4 regions of the Thioalkalivibrio sp. AKL17 genome follow, and region 1 is predicted to be linked to each of the others. Evidence: predicted binding sites of a transcription regulator. Region 1 holds the regulator's gene; each other region holds the start of a gene.
What was found. Region 1 encodes sigma-54, which starts transcription at its own class of promoters, with help from an activator protein. Its sites were predicted from a motif close to TGGCANGNTNCNTGCTT; they were not measured.

Region 1 (4,339 bases):
ATCTCGGTCAGCGAGATCCAGGAAGTGATCCGCCACCTGGCCGAACGCGGCATCGGCGTACTAATCTCGGACCACAACGTGCGCGAGACCCTGGGCATCTGCCACCGCGCCTACATCCTCAGCGAGGGGCACCTTCTGAGCGCGGGAACGCCGGAGGAACTGCTGGACGATGCCCGCGTGCGCGAGGTCTACCTCGGCGAAAATTTCCGCCTGTGACACCGATCGCCACATCCGGCCGGTGCACAAGGCCACAACAAGGGATTACTATTCACTTATGGTGAACAACGCCTCTCCCAACTCATGCTGAAGCCCGGGCTGAACCTGCAGCTCGGTCAGACGCTGACCATGACGCCGCAGCTGCAGCAGGCCATCCGGCTGTTGCAGCTCTCGACGCTGGAGCTCCAGGCCGAGATCCAGCAGGCGCTGGAAAGCAACCCCATGCTGGAACAGGCCGAGGACGACGAACTCGGCGCCGATGGCGAAGAAACCCCGGACCCCGGCACCGAGGGCGAGAACGAGACCGCCAGCGATGCCGCCGCCGGCACCGGCGAAACGGTGGACGCCGGCGGTTCGGAGGATGTCATCCCCGACGAACTGGTGACCGACACCCGCTGGGAAGACATCTACGACGCCAGCGCCAGCCCGCGCGGACTGGACGACCGCGATCCCCTGGAAAACACCTCGGACGACGATGGCGGTGGCCTGCAGGACCACCTGCTGTGGCAGCTGCATCTGTCGCACCTGACCCCGCGTGACCAGCGCATCGGCGCCGCCCTGATCGACACCATCAACGGCGACGGTTACCTCGAGGGGGACGTCGAGACCCTGGCCGACACCATCAGTCAGGGCGAGGACACCCCGGTCGGCACCGACGAGGTGGAGGCAGTGCGCCACTGGCTGCAGCACTGCGACCCCCTCGGGGTCGGGTCGCTGGATCTGCGCGAGTGCCTGGAGGTCCAGCTGGGCGAGCTGGCGCCGGACGCGCCCTCGCGCGAAGCCGCGCGCGCGGTCCTGGAACACGGCATGGACGCCCTTGCCCGGCGTGACTACAAGGCACTGCAGCGCCAGAGCGGCGTGCGCGATGCCGACGAGCTGGCCGCGGCCCTGGACCTGATCCGTACGCTCAACCCGCGCCCCGGCGCCCAGATCAGCGAGACGCCGCCGGAATACGTGGTCCCGGATGTCTACGTGCGTCATACCGACCAGGGCTGGCAGGTCGACCTGAATCCCGAGATCGCCCCGCGCATTCGCGTCAACGACCTCTACGCCGGCATGGTCCGCCAGGTCTCCGATGCCCGCGACAGCGCATTCATGCGCGACCAGCTGCAGGAGGCGCGGTGGTTCATCAAGAGCCTGCACAGCCGCAACGACACCCTGCTGCGCGTAGCGCGAGCGATCGTCGAACGCCAGCAGGGGTTCCTGGAACACGGCGAGGTGGCGATGCAGCCGCTGATCCTGCGCGACATCGCCGAAGCCCTGGAGATGCACGAGTCCACGATCTCGCGGGTGACCACGCAGAAATACATGCACACCCCCCGCGGAGTGTTCGAATTCAAGTATTTCTTCTCCAGTCACGTGGGCACCAGCGACGGCGGGGAATGCTCCGCGACCGCGATTCGTGCCATGATCCGCGAACTCATCGAAGAGGAAACGCCGGGCAAACCGCTCAGCGATTCCCGCCTCGCCCAGATCCTGGCGGATCGGGGCATCAACGTGGCCCGACGTACCGTGGCCAAATACCGGGAGGGCATGAACCTGCCATCCTCCAGCGAACGCCGCCAGATGGCCGCCATGCCGACCGGAAGCAAACCGAAAGGAGCCTGACCCATGCAGATCAACCTCACCGGACACCACGTCGAAATCACCGACGCCCTGCGCGACTACGTCAACGAGAAATTCCAGAAGCTGGAACGCCACTTCGACAAGGTGATCGACGTGCACGTGGTGCTGACCCACGAGAAGACGCAGAAGCTGCACAACAAGGCGGAAGCGAATCTGCAGGTCACCGGCAACCACATCCACGCCGAGGCCAGCCACGACGACATGTACGCCGCCATCGACGGCCTGATCGACAAGGTCGACCGCCAGCTGATCAAGCACAAGGAGAAGGTCAAGGACCATCATCGCGCCGAAGGCCACCAGCGCAACCGCGAACAGACCCCGTAAACCGATGAACCCGGCCGAGCTCATCACCCCGGAGCGCATCGGACTGGAAGCCGACTGCTCCAGCAAGAAACGAGCGCTGGAAACCCTCGCCGATCTGCTGGTGGACGGGGCCGCGGACGGGCTGGCGGCCAGCGCCGCGTTCGAAGCCATGTCGGCCCGCGAAAAACTGGGCTCCACCGGGCTCGGCCATGGCGTGGCGATTCCGCACGGCCGTCTGGCCGAGCTGGATACGCCCCGCATCGCGGTCCTGCGTCTGGATCAGGGCGTGGATTTCGAGGCCATGGACCACGAACCGGTGGACATCCTGATCGCCCTGCTGGTGCCGGAAGAGGCCACCAGCGAACACCTGGACCTGCTGGCCCAGCTCGCACGCGGCCTGTCGCAGCCGGACACCCTCGCCGGCATCCGGCGCGCCGCGGACAGCGCGGGGGTCCAGCAGGCCCTCACCCGGGCCCTGGGAGACACCTGACCATGGCCGACCGGGCGGAGGCGGCAGGCGACGGCACCGCGAGCAACATCACCATCGCCGCGCTCACGCGGGCGATGGGGAGCCGTCTGGACCTGCGCTACGTCCACGGGGAGGAGGCCGCGGGCGACCGCGAACTCCTGGGAGTCGGCGATGGCGACCTGCCGCTGGCCGGCCATCTCAACCTGATCCGCCCCAACCGCATCCAGGTCATCGGCGACTACGAGGCCCGCTACATCGCCGGCCTGTCCGACGAACAGCGTGACCACCTTGTGCTGGAGATGGCCCGCACCGGCACCACCATGGTGATTTTCGCCGAGGACACCTGCCCGTTCCCGCGCATGCCCCACGCTGGTGACGACCCTCTACCAGTGATACTGTGCACTCGCACCTCCTCGCACGAAGTCATCGCCCTGCTCCGCTATTTCCTGCAGCAGCGCCTCGCTCATTTCGAGGTGCGCCACGGGGTGTTCATGGAGATCCTCGGGATCGGCGTGCTGATCTCGGGGGCGTCGAGCGTCGGCAAGAGCGAGGTAGCGCTGGAACTGATCTCACGGGGCCATCGGCTGATCGCCGATGATGCCCCCGAATTCGCGCGCATTGCCCCCGATATCGTGCGCGGACACTGCCCCGCCCTGCTCCAGGACCTGCTCGAGGTGCGCGGCCTGGGCGTGCTCAACATCCGCGCGATGTACGGCGACTCGGCGATCAAGGGCGGCAAATATCTGCGCCTGATCATCGATCTGCGCGACCACAACGAGCCCTCGCCGGTGCCGGACGATCGTCTGAACGGGCGTCGCGGCGAAAGCGAGATCCTCGGCCTGCGCATCCCGCTGATCAGCCTGCCGGTGGCGCCGGGGCGCAACATCGCGGTCATGATCGAGGCCGCGGTCCGCAATCACCTGCTGCACATGCAGGGCTACATCGCCGGGGACGACCTGCGCGCCCGCCAGCGGCGCCAGATGGGCGAGGATCAGCAGGAGGAGTCCATCTTCCACATCGGCGGGCCCAGCACCACGGTCCCCAACCCCGATCCCGAGGGCTGACCGACATGCGTCTGCTGCTGGTCAGTGGTCTGTCGGGTTCCGGCAAGACCGTCGCCCTGCATACCCTGGAGGACGCCGGCTACTTCTGCGTCGACAACCTTCCGCTGCCGATGCTGCCGGAACTGGTGGAGAAGGTCCGCAGCGGCCATTACGACACCGGCGGTGACCGCCACCTGGCCGTGGGCGTGGACGTCCGTTCGGGCCTCGACGCCCTCAGCGGCTTCGGCAAGCTGCTGGGCGAGCTGCGCGGATCGGGCCTGGAGGTCGAGGTGCTGTTCCTCAATGCCTCCGACGAGGTCCTGCTGCGCCGCTACCACCTGACCCGCAGGCGGCATCCGCTGGCTCGCGACGGCATCCCGCTGGTGGAAGCGATCGGCATGGAACGGACCTGGCTGGGGCACGTGGCGGTGGAGGCCGACCTGACCGTGGACACCAGCCGGCTGTCGATGCATGACCTCGCGCGCACGCTGCGGGGCCGGGTCGGCAGCCGCGAGACCGCCGGCCTGTCCCTGCTGTTCCAGTCCTTCGGCTTCAAGCACGGCTCGCCGCTGGATTCCGATTTCGTGTTCGACGTGCGCTGTCTGCCCAACCCCCACTACGAGCGTGAACTGGCGCCGCTGACCGGGCTGGATCCGGCGGTGGCGGGTTTCCTCGACAGCCA
Region 2 (4,339 bases), on a different contig from region 1:
GGGGATGATCTTGTGCCCCTCGGGCACGGTCTCGAAAAACCGGGACCGCCGCGACTCGCTGAGCCCGCGCACGATGCTCAGACCGTCATAGACTCCCTTGCGGGCATCTTCCAGCACGCCCTCGGACAGGTCCGTCCCGAGAATGCTGACGGGCACCACCCGGCGCGGGCGCGACGCCTCCCATTCCGAGACCACCATCGAGATGCTGTAGGGCTCCTGGCCACTGGAACACCCGGCCGACCAGACCTTGATCGACGACCGAGTGGACGCCAGCTCCGGGAGGATCACGTGGCGCAGGATTTCGAACGGAAAACCGTCGCGAAACCAGGAGGTTTCGTTGGTGGTCATCGCGTCGATGACGCGCGTGCGCAGCTTCGGGCTGGGGGCCTTGCGCAGCGCGTGCAGCAGCTCCGGCACGTCCTTGTAGCCGAATTCATCCAGCAGGCGGGACAACCGGCTGGACACCAGGTACTGGCGGCTGTCCCCCAGCACCAGGCCACAGCACTCGGAGAGAAAGCGCGCGAATTCTTCGTAGTCACGGGAATCGATCACGCACACATCTCCGCCTTGACGCGTGCCGGGCCCGTCCGCCGTCCGCTGGTTGTTCGGTTCGATGATTCCATGCCGCCACAGTATAGGGCTTCGAGGCGGCCTTGCGGGAGTCCGCAGCCTGCAAAGGGGCGGCAAGCGCCGACCGCCCTCCTCCGCCGGGCCGGCAACCCCTCGCCCCCGGCAACCACCGACATCTCAGGCGGTCTTGTTGATCTGTTCCAGGACCGCACTGGCCAGTTCGTCCGGGTTGAACTTGGAGAGGAACGCATCCGCGCCGGCCCTACGCACCATGTCGGTATTGAATTCGCCGCTGAGCGAGGAATGCAGCAGCACCCGCAGCGGTCGCAGCCGCTCGTTCTCGCGGATCTTTGCCGTCAGGGTGTAACCGTCCATGCGCGGCATTTCGATATCCGAGATCACCAGCTCGACCGTGTCGTGGATCGGGCCCTCTGCGGCTTTCTCCTCCAGGTAATCCAGGGCTTCACGCCCGTCCTTGCACAGCACGTAGGGCCACTCGAGCCCCTGGATGGCGCTTTCGATCTGGCGGCGGGCCACCACCGAATCGTCGGCGATGACGATTTCCCGACGCTCGGGTGTCTGCTCGGCCACCGCGGAACGCACGCTTTCCGACACCTCGGTGGGCAGCGGATTGACCAGCGACAGCACGCGCTCCACGTCGATGATCTCCACCAGCTTGTTGTCGAGTTCGGTGACCGCCACCAGAAACGACTCGCGCCCGGTGCCGCGCGGGGGCGACTTCACCTGGTCCCAGTTGACGTTCACGATCCGATCCACCGCCGATACCATGAAGCCCTGCACCGAGCGGTTGAACTCCGTGATCACAACCTTCTGCTGCCCGTCCGCCCCGGCCCGGGTCGACTGCATGCCCATCGCCCGCGCCAGATCGATGATCGGCACGGTCTTGTCGCGCAGGGTGGTCACTCCCCGCACCACCCCGGCGGACCCGGGAATCTGGCGCAACTGCGGCAGCGGAATCACCTCGCGCACCTTGAACACGTTGATCCCGAAGGTCTGCGTGCCGCCCAGATAGAACAGCAGAAGCTCCATCCGGTTCTGCCCGACCATCTGCGTGCGCTGGTTCACGTCGTCAATAAACTGACTCACGGTTCTCGCCCCCTGGGTTGTTCTCCCTGCTAACGGCCGCGCCGGCGGGAGCTTGAACCACGCATCGGGCGTGCAGGACAGGCCCGGATACCATGGCACGGAATCTGCATGCATCCCGCTACGAAGACACAGGGTCAACGGTGACCGGACATGCACCTTCTCAAGTTACAGGCTTTGCTCCCGTACCGCAGCCCGGGCCGCAGCGGGGGTGCGCTTCTCCTGATGCTCGCGCTCCTCGCCCCGGGCGCGCAAGCGGAGATCGAGCCGGTGCAGAACATCCGTGACAGCGCGGAACGGTTCCTGCACCAGCAGCTGGGGGAGCACAACGGTGACGATGTGGAGGTGCAACTCGGTCATGTCGACGAGCGCCTGCGCCTCAAGCGCTGCGACGAGCCCCTGGAGGCCTCGCTGCCGCCCGGCGGACGCCCGAGAGGCAATACCGCGGTCAACATCCGCTGCCCCGGGCCGGTGACCTGGTCGGTGTACGTTCCGGCCGCCGTGGAACGCCACGCCGAGGTGGTGGTGGCCCGACGCAACCTGTCGCGCCAGCAGACCCTGGGACCGGGCGATCTGCGCATGGAACGCATCGAGACGTCGCGCCAGGCCACCCATTATTTCGAGGACGCATCCGAGGTCGTCGGTCTGCAGACCCGCCGCGCGATCCGCCAGGGCCAGGTCATCGGCCAGCAGCACGTCAACGAACGCCAGGTGATCCAGCGCGGCCAGCGCGTTACCATCCTCGCCAGCAGCGGCAGTGTCACTATCCGCATGCAGGGCGAAGCCCTGGAGGACGCCACGGCCGGCGACTGGATCCGCGTGCGCAACACGTCCTCGGGACGCGAGATCGAGGGCGAGGTCCAGCCATCGGGCACGGTCCGCGTCGCCCTGTAGTAAAATGTGACGGAAATCCCGCAACTGACCCTACAGTTTCGGGCATTCCGGCCGATACACGCGGTAGACCAGTAAAACGACAGGACAAAGTCATGGATATCAAAGGCCCCAACATCAACGGCCTGCGCCCCGACAGCCAGAACGGCGGAGTCCGCGGCCGTGACGACGACGCCCGCACCGGCGGCAACGGGGTGGATCGCGCCGGCAATGGCGATGCCGCCAATGGCGACGCCGTCACCCTGACCGGTGCCGCCCAGGCCATGAACGGCAGCGGCGAAGCCAGCGAGGCCGCGCCGTTCAACGAGGCGAAGGTGGCCGAGATCCGCGAGGCGATCGCTCAGGGGAACTACCCGATCGACAACGAAGAACTGGCCGATCGCATGATGGAAATCGAAGGCCTGCTGCGGTGATCCGGTGGTGACCGACGAAACCGGAATTCGTCCTTCCCTGGAGGAATCCATCCGTCTCGGACAACGGCTGGAGGATATCCTGCTGGAGGAAACCCGGGCCATTGAGTCACGCGAACCGGATCGGCTGCAGGCCGCGGTCCAGCGCAAGCAGGAACTGCTGCAGGCACTGGAAACCGAAACCCGCAAACAGCAGCAATGGATCGAAGCCCGCGGTGCCGAGTTCACCCCGGAAGGGGTAGCACGGCTGTTCGCGCGTCTGGAGGGAGGGGAGCACCTCAACGACCGCTGGCAGGCGCTGCGGGCGACGATCGAACGCTGCAACGAACTCAACCAGGGCAACGCCCGGCTGATCGAACGCAACCAGCGCCGGGTGCAGATGTCCATGCAGATCCTGCGTGGCGAAGACAACGGACCGGCCACGACCTACGACCCCTACGGCAAGGCCCGTCACCGCCGTACCACCGGCCAGACCATCACCCGCGCCTAGCCCGAACGGGACCGAACAGGCGTGAACTCCGTCACAGGGTGTATGATGCGCGAACCCACTTCGGACGCGACGTGCCCTCATGGATGACAACGATTATACCGTCGACACCCCGGAACGCATCGGCCAGATCCTGCGCGACCTGGACCATGGCCTGACCCTGGTCAGTATCCGCCTGGAAGAAAGCGGCCCGCTGCACACCTCGGCGCTGATCCGTCTGGATGCCGACGCGCGGCGTCTCTACCTCGACCAGCTGCAACCTCCCTCCCTGCACCAGCGGATCCGACCCGGCCAGCCCCTGCGCGTATTCGCGACCCTGCGCGGGGTGGCCGTGCGGTTTACAACCGAGGTCCGCCAGATCGTGAGCGAATCGCCGGGGGATCTCTACGAATGTCCGTATCCCGCCGAACTGCAATACCTGCAGCGTCGGGAAACCTTCCGCGTTCATATCCCCCTGAGCAATCGCCCGACCCTGCAGATCCAGGGCGAGATGCACGAAGAACCGATCGAGGGATCGGTGGTGGACCTTTCGGCCGAAGGGATGTGCGTGGAACTGCCGAATGAAGTGCTGCAGGACATCCCCTATGGAAGCCGACTGGAGTTCACCAATTTGATGCTCCCGGACGTGCAGGAAAGGGTCTCCGGCGCCGTCAAACTGGCCAACTCGCGCCCTTCCACTCGCAAAGGCCACTCGTATGCCGGCTGCGCGATCATCGAGATGTCGGCCCGCCTGGAACGTGCCATCAACGTCGCCCTGCTGTTCTATCAGCGTGAGGAACGCCGCCGCGCGATGAACTGACTGACCCCGGCTTCCGTGCCCACAAAAAAGGCCCGCACGAGCATCACTTGCCGTGCGGGCCTTTTGCGTTCTGGCGGA
Region 3 (4,339 bases), on a different contig from region 1:
CAGAAGTTCGCGGGCTTCGTCCATGTTCGGTCCAGTCGGGTTCCGGTGGGCCCGCGCGCCCGTTCGGGGCGGCGGCGGGCACGGGTTCGGGGTATGCCCCGGTGTCGGGTGGCGTCAGGCGGCGTCGGACTTGCCGGTGTCGCCCGGGGCGCACAGTGGAAAGCCCAGGGCCTCGCGCGATTCATAGTATTTCTGCGCGACGTTCCTGGAGAGCTCGCGCACGCGCAGGATGTAGCGCTGGCGCTCGGTGACCGAGATCGCCCCGCGCGCATCCAGCAGGTTGAAGCTGTGCGAGGCGCGCAGCATCTGCTCGTAGGCCGGCAGCGGCAGGCCCAGCTCGATCATGCGGTCGCTCTCCGCCGCATGGTGGTCGAACGCGGCGAACAGGGCATCGCGGTCGGCGTGCTCGAAGTTGTACTTCGACTGTTCCACCTCGTTCTGGTGGTAGACGTCGCCGTAGGTGACCGCGCGCCCGTCCGGGCCGACGGTCCAGACCAGGTCGTAGACGCTCTCCACGCCCTGCAGGTACATCGCCAGACGCTCCAGCCCGTAGGTGATCTCGCCGGAGACGGGGTGGCAGTCGATCCCGCCCACCTGCTGGAAGTAGGTGAACTGGGTCACCTCCATGCCGTTCAGCCAGACCTCCCAGCCCAGCCCCCAGGCGCCCAGGGTCGGGGACTCCCAGTTGTCCTCGACGAAACGGACGTCGTGGGTCAGCGTGTCGAAGCCCAGCGCCTCCAGCGAGCCGAGATACAGGTCCTGGATGTCGGCCGGGGAGGGCTTCAGCAGCACCTGGAACTGGTAGTAGTGCTGCAGGCGATTGGGATTGTCGCCGTAGCGCCCGTCGGTCGGGCGCCGGCTGGGCTGTACGTAGGCGGCGCGCCAGGGTTCCGGCCCGATCGAGCGCAGGAAGGTCGCCGGGTGGAAGGTCCCGGCGCCCATCTCCATGTCGTAGGGCTGCATCACCACGCAGCCGTGGTCGTTCCAGTAATCCTGCAGTCGGCGGATCAGGTCCTGGAAGGTGGGACTCGCGGTCTCGGTTCGGTCGCTTGCGTTCGCCATCGCTGGGGGTCCGGAGCGGATCAGGGGCGGCAGTATATCGGCCCGTGCCCGGGTGCGGCCACCGCCGGGCGGGTCCATAATGAGCGGATTGATCCGTCCCGGAGGGATGATGGCCACGCACAGTGACGACTCAGCCGACGATCCACGCGACGGCTCGCGCTATCGTGATACACGGCGGGTGACGCTGACCGGCGCTGCGGTCAATTCCGGCCTGGCTGTCACCCAGCTGGCCAGCGGATGGTTGCTGAACTCGCAGGCGCTGATCGCCGACGGCGTGCATACGGTCTCGGACCTGGTCACCGATGCCGTGGTGCTGGTCGCGGCGGGGCATGCGGCCGCCTCCCCTGATCGCAATCACCCCTATGGTCACGGCCGCATCGAAACCCTCGCCACCGTTATTGTGGGGGTCTTTCTCGCTCTCGCCGGCGTTGCCATTGCCTGGGGCGCGGGCAGCCGGCTGCTGGGGCCGGAAGAGCTGACCGGTCCGGCGCCGCTGGCCATCGCATTCGCCGTGGTTACCCTGGTGGCCAAGGAGGGCATGTACCAGTACACGCATCGGGTCGCGCGCCGCCTGGGGTCGCGCATGCTGGAAGCCAACGCCTGGCATCACCGTACCGATGCGATCTCCTCCGTCATTGTCCTGCTGGCAGTCGCCGGTGCGGTAGCGGGGTGGCCGTGGCTTGACGCGGCCGCGGCGCTGGTGGTGGCCGGCTTCATCCTGCATATTGCCGGGCGCCTCGTCTGGCGCAGCGCCGCGGAACTCATCGACACCGCGCTGGAACCGGAGGAGGTCGAGCGAATCCACCGCACCATCCTGGACGTCCCGGGGGTAAAGGACGCCCACATGCTGCGCACCCGGCGCTCCGGCGACGATGCCGTGGCCGACGTGCACGTGCAGGTCGCACCGATGATCTCGGTGTCGGAGGGGCACCGCATCGCTGACGCGGTCCATCAGGCGGTGACCGAGGATGCGGGCGCAGTCTGCGATATAACCGTGCACGTGGATCCCGAAAACGACGAGGATCAGGCCGCCAGCTCGCGGCTGCCATTGCGCCCCGAGCTGGTGGCCGGGCTGCGCGAAGCCTGGTCCGGCTTCCCCGAGCTGGAGGCCTTGGAGCACCTGTCGCTGCACTATCTGGGCGGGCGGGTGCATGCCACCGTTACCCTGCGCCTGGATCCCGGGCTGTCGGGGACAGGGCTTGAGGGGCGCGCGGACCTGCTGACCCGGCAGCTCCGCGAGCACCCGGCGCTGAAGCCGGTGCTGGGCCAGGTGACCATACTCTACCGGCCGTGCACCGAATGAGGGCGGGCTTGATGTATACGCACCACAATAGTGCATTCTATGCACTGCGGGTGTGCGGATCGTGATGGCGTCGCTGCGGAAAAGGGCGTCAGGGCACTCCGAACCGGGGCTTTCGGTCTGGCACGCCACCTGCATAACCATCGGGCAGACGCCGCTCGGCCTCTGACGACCGCACCGGCATCGACCGTCTCAAACTGAAGACCAGAGGAGTCCTCACTATGTCCGCAGCCGAAGTGCTGAAGCAGATCAAGGAACAGGAAGTCCGCTTCGTCGATTTCCGTTTTACCGATTCCAAGGGCAAGGAACAGCATGTGACCCTGCCGGCCCACGACCTCGACGAAGACGCCTTCGAGGAAGGCAAGATGTTCGACGGTTCCTCCATCTCCGGGTGGAAGGGCATCAATGAGTCCGACATGATCCTGATGCCGGACGCGGAGTCCGCGGCCATCGATCCGTTCTTCGAGGACATGACCATGAACATCCGCTGCGATGTCGTGGAGCCGGCCACCATGCAGGGCTATGACCGCTGCCCGCGGTCCCTGGCGCGTCGCGCCGAGGCCTATCTGCAGAGCACCGGCATCGCCGACACCGCGCTGTTCGGTCCGGAGAACGAATTCTTTGTCTTCGACGACGTGAAGTGGGGCTCCGACCTCTCCGGCTCCTACTGCCGCGTGGATTCCCAGGAGGCCTCGTGGAACTCCGAGCGCGTGTATGACGACGGCAACATCGGCCATCGCCCGGGCGTGAAGGGTGGCTACTTCCCGGTCCCGCCGGTCGACAGCCTGCACGACATCCGCTCCACCATGTGCGAAGTGATGACCGAGATGGGGCTGGTGACCGAAGTGCATCACCACGAGGTGGCGACCGCCGGCCAGTGCGAGATCGGCGTCGGCCCGGCGACCCTGACCAAGAAGTCCGACGAAGTGCAGATGCTCAAGTACGTGGTGCAGAACGTCGCCCACATGCACGGCAAGACCGCCACCTTCATGCCCAAGCCGATTGTCGGCGACAACGGCTCCGGCATGCACGTGCACCAGTCGCTGTCGAAGGACGGCAAGAATCTGTTCTCCGGTGACCTGTACGGCGGTCTGTCCGAAACCGCTCTCTACTACATCGGCGGCATCATCAAGCACGCCCGCGCGCTGAACGCCTTCACCAACCCGTCCACCAACAGCTACAAGCGTCTGGTGCCGGGCTTCGAGGCGCCGGTGATGCTGGCCTACTCCGCGCGCAACCGCTCGGCGTCCATCCGCATCCCGTTCGTGATGAGCCCGAAGGCCCGCCGCATCGAGCTGCGCTTCCCGGACTCCACCGCCAACCCGTATCTGGCGTTCGCCGCGATGCTGATGGCCGGCATCGACGGCATCCAGAACAAGATCCACCCGGGCGAGGCGATGGACAAGAACCTCTACGACCTGCCGCCGGAAGAAGAGAAGGGCATCCCGCAGGTCTGCCATTCGCTGGATCAGGCCCTGGAGGCGCTGGACGCCGACCGCGCGTTCCTGACCCAGGGCGGGGTGTTCACCGACGACATGATCGATGCCTACATCGACCTGAAGATGGAAGACGTCACGCGCATGCGCATGACCACCCATCCGATCGAGTTCGACATGTACTACAGCCTGTAAGCCCCGCGGGCTTTACGGCCGTCAAACGGGCCCCGGCGTTCGCGCCGGGGCCTTTTTGTGCGCGGAGAGCGCGCACAAAAAAGGGCCGCCCGAAGGCGGCCCTCTGCTTCCCGAAGCGCGCCCGGAGGCGCGCCGTGCGGGCAGTCTTACAGCGCGGTTACGTCACCCGCGGCCAGACCCTTGGCGGTTTCCTGAATCTCGAAGGAAACCTTCTGGCCTTCGGCCAGGGTCTTGAAGCCCGAACCGTTGATCGCGGAGAAGTGCACGAACACGTCCTTGCCGCCATCATCGGGGGTGATGAAACCGAAACCCTTGCTCTCGTTGAACCACTTAACAACACCGGTAT
Region 4 (4,339 bases), on a different contig from region 1:
CCGTCTGGCCGGCAGTTCGGTCGCCTGGGCCCTGGCCCGTACGTTCCGCCGCACGGGCCGCGCGATTACGGCCACCACCATCGTGCTGGTCGGGCAGTTCCTGTTGCTGGCCCTGTCCGACTTTCAGCCGACCGCCGCCTTCGGTTTGCTCACGGCCTTCGGGCTGGTCGCCGCGCTGATCTTCGACCTGCTGGTGCTGCCCGCACTGCTGGTCCTGGGCCACCGTCTGAGGAACCGCCCGGTTCTCTCCTGACTGGCGGCGCGTAGACCCCTGTAACCGGCACAAAAAAAGACCCCGTCCGGAGACGGGGCCGAAAAGGGGCCTTTCCTTGAGGGGGGGGGCAAGGAAGGCCCGGGCTACACCTGCGGGACTTGCGCCCGCAGGTTGTTGTCGTTCGTCTGCCGGCGGCCACGGATGGCGATGAAGCCCAGGAACAGCAGACCGGTGCCCAGCAGGATCAGCATGCCCGGCTCCGGCACTTCGTAGCGTACGGTGCTGTTCAGCTGGGTCTGGCGAACCAGAGCGCCGCTCTCCAGCTCCACCAGCTGGTCAGCCGTCGGGATGGGCGGATCCACGTTGGTGTCAAGGCGCCAGCTGATGGGGATGCCGGCACCGCCCTCTTCGCTCGCAATGTCGTAGAAGCTCTCGCCGGATTCGTGATCGATGAAGAAGTTCCGGACGAACTCGTTGTCGGCCCATTCGTCGTCGAAACTCACCTTGCCCATGATGTCGAGATTGGCGGCCTGGATCACGGAGCCCTCGACGTCCATGCGCATCACCTTGGTCCGGTCACCGGAGGCGCCGTCTTCAAAGTAGGTGTCGAAAAAGCCATCGGTGTAGCGAATGCTCAGGTCGCCGTTGTCCGTCTCGTAGACCTCCCCCTGGATCTCGTAATCGAAGGTGAGTCCCCAGCCGGTGTCGTCGTAGAACCATTCGTCGGAGGAGAAGCCGTTATTGGCCTGCGTGCCACCGACTCCGCTCACGAAGTTGAGATTCACGACATTCTTGTCGGCGACATCGTCCGGATATTTCAGCGATACCGATGATTCACCGTCGATTGCCGTGAAGTTGCCCTCCGAGAATCCGAAACCATCCATGCTGCTTTCGAGATTGGTGTCCACGAACTGGGTACCCGCGGTATTCGGGTCGCCCAGGTAGAAGGACGAGGCCAGCGTGTTACTGGTTCCGAGTGTGTCGATCTCGCCGGTCTGCGTGCTGCTGTTGCCACTGAAGTCCTGATCAACATCAATGACAAAGGATCCGGCGAGGGCAGGCGATGTCATCGCCATGCCCAGTGCTGTTGTCAAAAGGAGATTCTTGTAGTTCATCGTCATTTCCTTTGAAAGGTCTGAATGGGTACCGCAAGGATACTTATGCAGACCTCGTGCCAAAGGATGAATAGTTGCAGAAAAGGGCCGAATTACAGTAAGTTAAAAGAACCTTTCTCCGGTGGTCCAGGTGCACCGGGCGGGGTTTCCGGGCCCGGTGTAAACCTTCTGTACGGGCCTGCCGGATCCCCTCAGCGGGCCAGCTGATCGTGAAGCGCCCGCGCCTCGTTGCGCTCAGGGAAATCGCCTCCTTCCTGCAGGATGGCTTCCAGCAGGGTGCGTGCGCCCGTGGAATCGCCGGCCCGGTCGCGTGCCCGCGCCAGGTTGTAGCCGATGTCCGGGGTGGAAGCGGCATCGTCGAAGGCGGTCTCCAGCACTTCGCGGGCCTCGCCGGGCTGATCGCCGTAAAGCAGTACAACACCCAGGGTGTCGAGGACCACGGAATGGTCGGGCGCCAGGTCCCGTGCCCGGCGGGCGTGATCCAGCGCCTGCTCGTTGTCGCGTTCCCGCAGCAGCCAGGCAAGGTTGTTGAGCGCGATCACGTCGTCCTCGTGCCGGGCGAGCAGGACCCGGTAGGTGCTGATGGCGCTCTCCTCCTCGCCCAGCTCCACCAGGGTCGACCCGAGCAGGTGGCGTGCGCCCGGGTCCTCGGGATAGCGCTGTAACCATTCCTCCAGTTCGCTCAGCGCCTGTTCGGTCTGCCCGGCTGCCATGCGTACCTGATGACGTTCGGCCAGCCATTCCCGTCGTGGCTGCTGCTCGATCGCCGCAGAATAGGATTTTGCAGCGGCCTCGTGGTCACCGGCGCGGGCCTCGAACCAGGCCCGCTGAGCCTTCACGGCCGGCAGGTCGGGCCCGGCCTCTTCCAGCGGGCCAAAGGCCTCCCGGGCCTCATCCACTTGCCCCATGAGGCTGAGCTGGCGCACCAGGGCCTGCCGTGCGTCCATGCGCTCGGGGTTCAGGGACAGGACCTCGCGTAGCGCGACCACGGATTCCTCCGGGGCGCCACTGGCGGCGAGAACGCGTGCCAGGCGGAACTGGAAGGTCGCGTTGTCGGGTCGCAGTGAAGTCAGCCGGCGCATTGGATCCACCGCTTCCTCCGGCGCTCCGCGGCGCTCCTGCACGTCGGCCATGGCGAACAGGGCCTCCGGTTCTTCGGGGTGGCGTTCCAGGGTTTGTGCCAGGGTCTCAACGGCAGCATCCGGGCGGTCCTGTGCGAGCTGAGCACGGGCCATAATGAGGCGCGGCTGCAGCTGATCGGGGGCCTGTTCGATGGCCGGTTCAAGCCACTCGGCCGCCTGTTCCGGGCGTCCATCGCTGAGGGCCATCCCCGCGAGGCGCATGGCTGACCCGGGATGGCCGGGTTGCCGGCGTTGCAATTCCTCGAACACCTCGGTGGCTGCATCGCGATGGCCCATCCGCAGCTCCAGCGAGCCCAGGTTCATGGCCAGACTGATGCTGTCGGGGACCTTCTGCAGGCCTTCCTGGAATGTCAGTCGGGCCTCCTCCACACGGTCCAGCCCCAGCAGGGCCGCACCCTTGACGTTGTAGCCCTGGGCCGCGTCCGGCGCGTCCGCGATCATCTCGCGCGTGAGTTCCAGCGCCCGAGAATAGCGGCCGGCCCCGAGATGGGTCATGGCTTCCGCCTCGGCCGTGTTCCCGGATTCGCCGGCCGTGCTCTCGCGGACGGCGGCGGCCTCGTCTTCCTCGCCGCGCTCGACAAGCACCTGTGCCAGCATGCGGCGCATGGTCGGCGTGGCGTGACCTTCTTCGATGGAGGTCCGCAGCAGGGCTTCGCCCTGCTCGGTGTGGCCGGTCTCCAGGTAAACTGCGGCCAGCAGGTTACCCAGCTCCGGCGTGAGTTCCGGGCGGCTCTCCAGGGCGTTCGCCAGCACTCGGCGTGCGTGATCGGTTTCATCGCGCTCCAGGTGGATCCGGGCCTGCAGCTGATAGGTCATGGAGGTGCTTTCACCCAGCGCGCGGTGGCGCTGGAGCTGGTGTTCCGCCTGGGTCAGGTTGCCGTTCTCCAGGTGAATGGCCGCCAGGTAGGGCATCGCCGCGCGGTAATTGCGGGCAGCGGAAAGGCTTTCTTCCAGATACGCCTGAGCCTGGTCGTATTCGTCCTGGTGGAAATGGATCATGCCCTGCAGAAAATGGCCGCCGGGATGCCCGGGTGCGCCGGTCCGCAGGACCTCGGCATCGGCCGCCGCCGCTTCCATGTTTTCCAGGTGGAAGTGCGCAAAACCTCTCTTGAGACGCTCGGTGATCTGGTCCGGACGCAGCTCCACGGAACGGTCATAGGCGGCGAGGGCAGCATCGACATCCCCCTCCACACGTTTCAGGTCTCCCTTCAGGCTCCATGCGGCACCCAGCTCTTCGTCGGCGTCGAGGGCGGCCCGCACTGCGGTGAAGGCTGCCTCGATATCACCGTCACGAAAGGCCTTCTCGGCCTCGGTCAGGTGCAGAATGGCCAGGCCGGGATCCAGCGAACGAGCCTGTTCGAGACGTTCGTGGCCGGACTCCGTATCTCCGGCTCGTACCAGGCCCAGGGCCTGATAGCTCAGGAATTCCGCTTTCTCCGTGTCGGTCAGATGCGCCGGAGGGTCCAGGTCCTCGATCTCCTCCAGCCGGTTCAGGTGAAAGAGGCTGCGGGCCAGCGGCAATACGAGATCGGGCTGCTCCTGCTGGTGCCACGCGCGCTCAAGATGGCTCACGGCGTTGTCGTGCTGGCCGTGATGGTGGTAGGCGAGGCCGAGACCGGCGCGGGTTGGGGCCCGGCTTTCCTCGCGCAGGGCATTGCGGTATTCGATGATCGCCGCAGCGTAATCACCCCGTTCCATGTACTGGTCGGCACGCTCGAGGTAGTCGGCCTCGCTGGCGCTGCCCAGTCCATCGCAGCCGGTGGCGGCCAGCAGGGCCAGTGTCAGAAGAGCGGTCGGGAACGCCGGGCGCGAGTGACGAAAACGCGCGGGGCGTTGCGGGTACGGATTCTTCATCGGGTTTCCCTCAA

Region 2: a site for sigma-54 is predicted at 1,771-1,787, ahead of flgA (flagellar basal body P-ring formation chaperone FlgA). Genes of this name have one in related genera too.
Region 3: a site for sigma-54 is predicted at 2,484-2,500, ahead of glnA (glutamate--ammonia ligase). Genes of this name have one in related genera too.
Region 4: a site for sigma-54 is predicted at 1,375-1,391, ahead of D577_RS0101320 (PEP-CTERM sorting domain-containing protein). Genes of this name have one in related genera too.

What each region holds. Positions count from the first base shown of each region.
Region 1 covers NZ_KB898768.1:58,567-62,905, forward strand. The annotation lists gene lptB (LPS export ABC transporter ATP-binding protein) at 1-216, shown strand, start outside; gene D577_RS0110385 (RNA polymerase factor sigma-54) at 301-1,824, shown strand; gene hpf (ribosome hibernation-promoting factor, HPF/YfiA family) at 1,828-2,166, shown strand; gene D577_RS0110395 (PTS sugar transporter subunit IIA) at 2,171-2,635, shown strand; gene hprK (HPr(Ser) kinase/phosphatase) at 2,638-3,678, shown strand; gene rapZ (RNase adapter RapZ) at 3,684-4,339, shown strand, end outside.
Region 2 covers NZ_KB898764.1:163,651-167,989, reverse strand. The annotation lists gene D577_RS0100825 (protein-glutamate O-methyltransferase CheR) at 1-552, opposite strand, end outside; gene D577_RS0100820 (chemotaxis protein) at 748-1,677, opposite strand; gene flgA (flagellar basal body P-ring formation chaperone FlgA) at 1,900-2,568, shown strand; gene flgM (flagellar biosynthesis anti-sigma factor FlgM) at 2,661-2,978, shown strand; gene D577_RS0100805 (flagella synthesis protein FlgN) at 2,983-3,465, shown strand; gene D577_RS0100800 (flagellar brake protein) at 3,545-4,261, shown strand; tRNA gene D577_RS0100795 (tRNA-Ser) at 4,333-4,339, opposite strand, start outside.
Region 3 covers NZ_KB898767.1:357,438-361,776, forward strand. The annotation lists gene glyS (glycine--tRNA ligase subunit beta) at 1-24, opposite strand, end outside; gene glyQ (glycine--tRNA ligase subunit alpha) at 115-1,062, opposite strand; gene D577_RS0110025 (cation diffusion facilitator family transporter) at 1,169-2,365, shown strand; gene glnA (glutamate--ammonia ligase) at 2,584-3,993, shown strand; gene D577_RS0110035 (cold-shock protein) at 4,140-4,339, opposite strand, start outside.
Region 4 covers NZ_KB898764.1:275,678-280,016, forward strand. The annotation lists gene D577_RS0101315 (RND family transporter) at 1-253, shown strand, start outside; gene D577_RS0101320 (PEP-CTERM sorting domain-containing protein) at 358-1,329, opposite strand; gene prsT (XrtA/PEP-CTERM system TPR-repeat protein PrsT) at 1,521-4,325, opposite strand; gene prsR (PEP-CTERM-box response regulator transcription factor) at 4,322-4,339, opposite strand, start outside.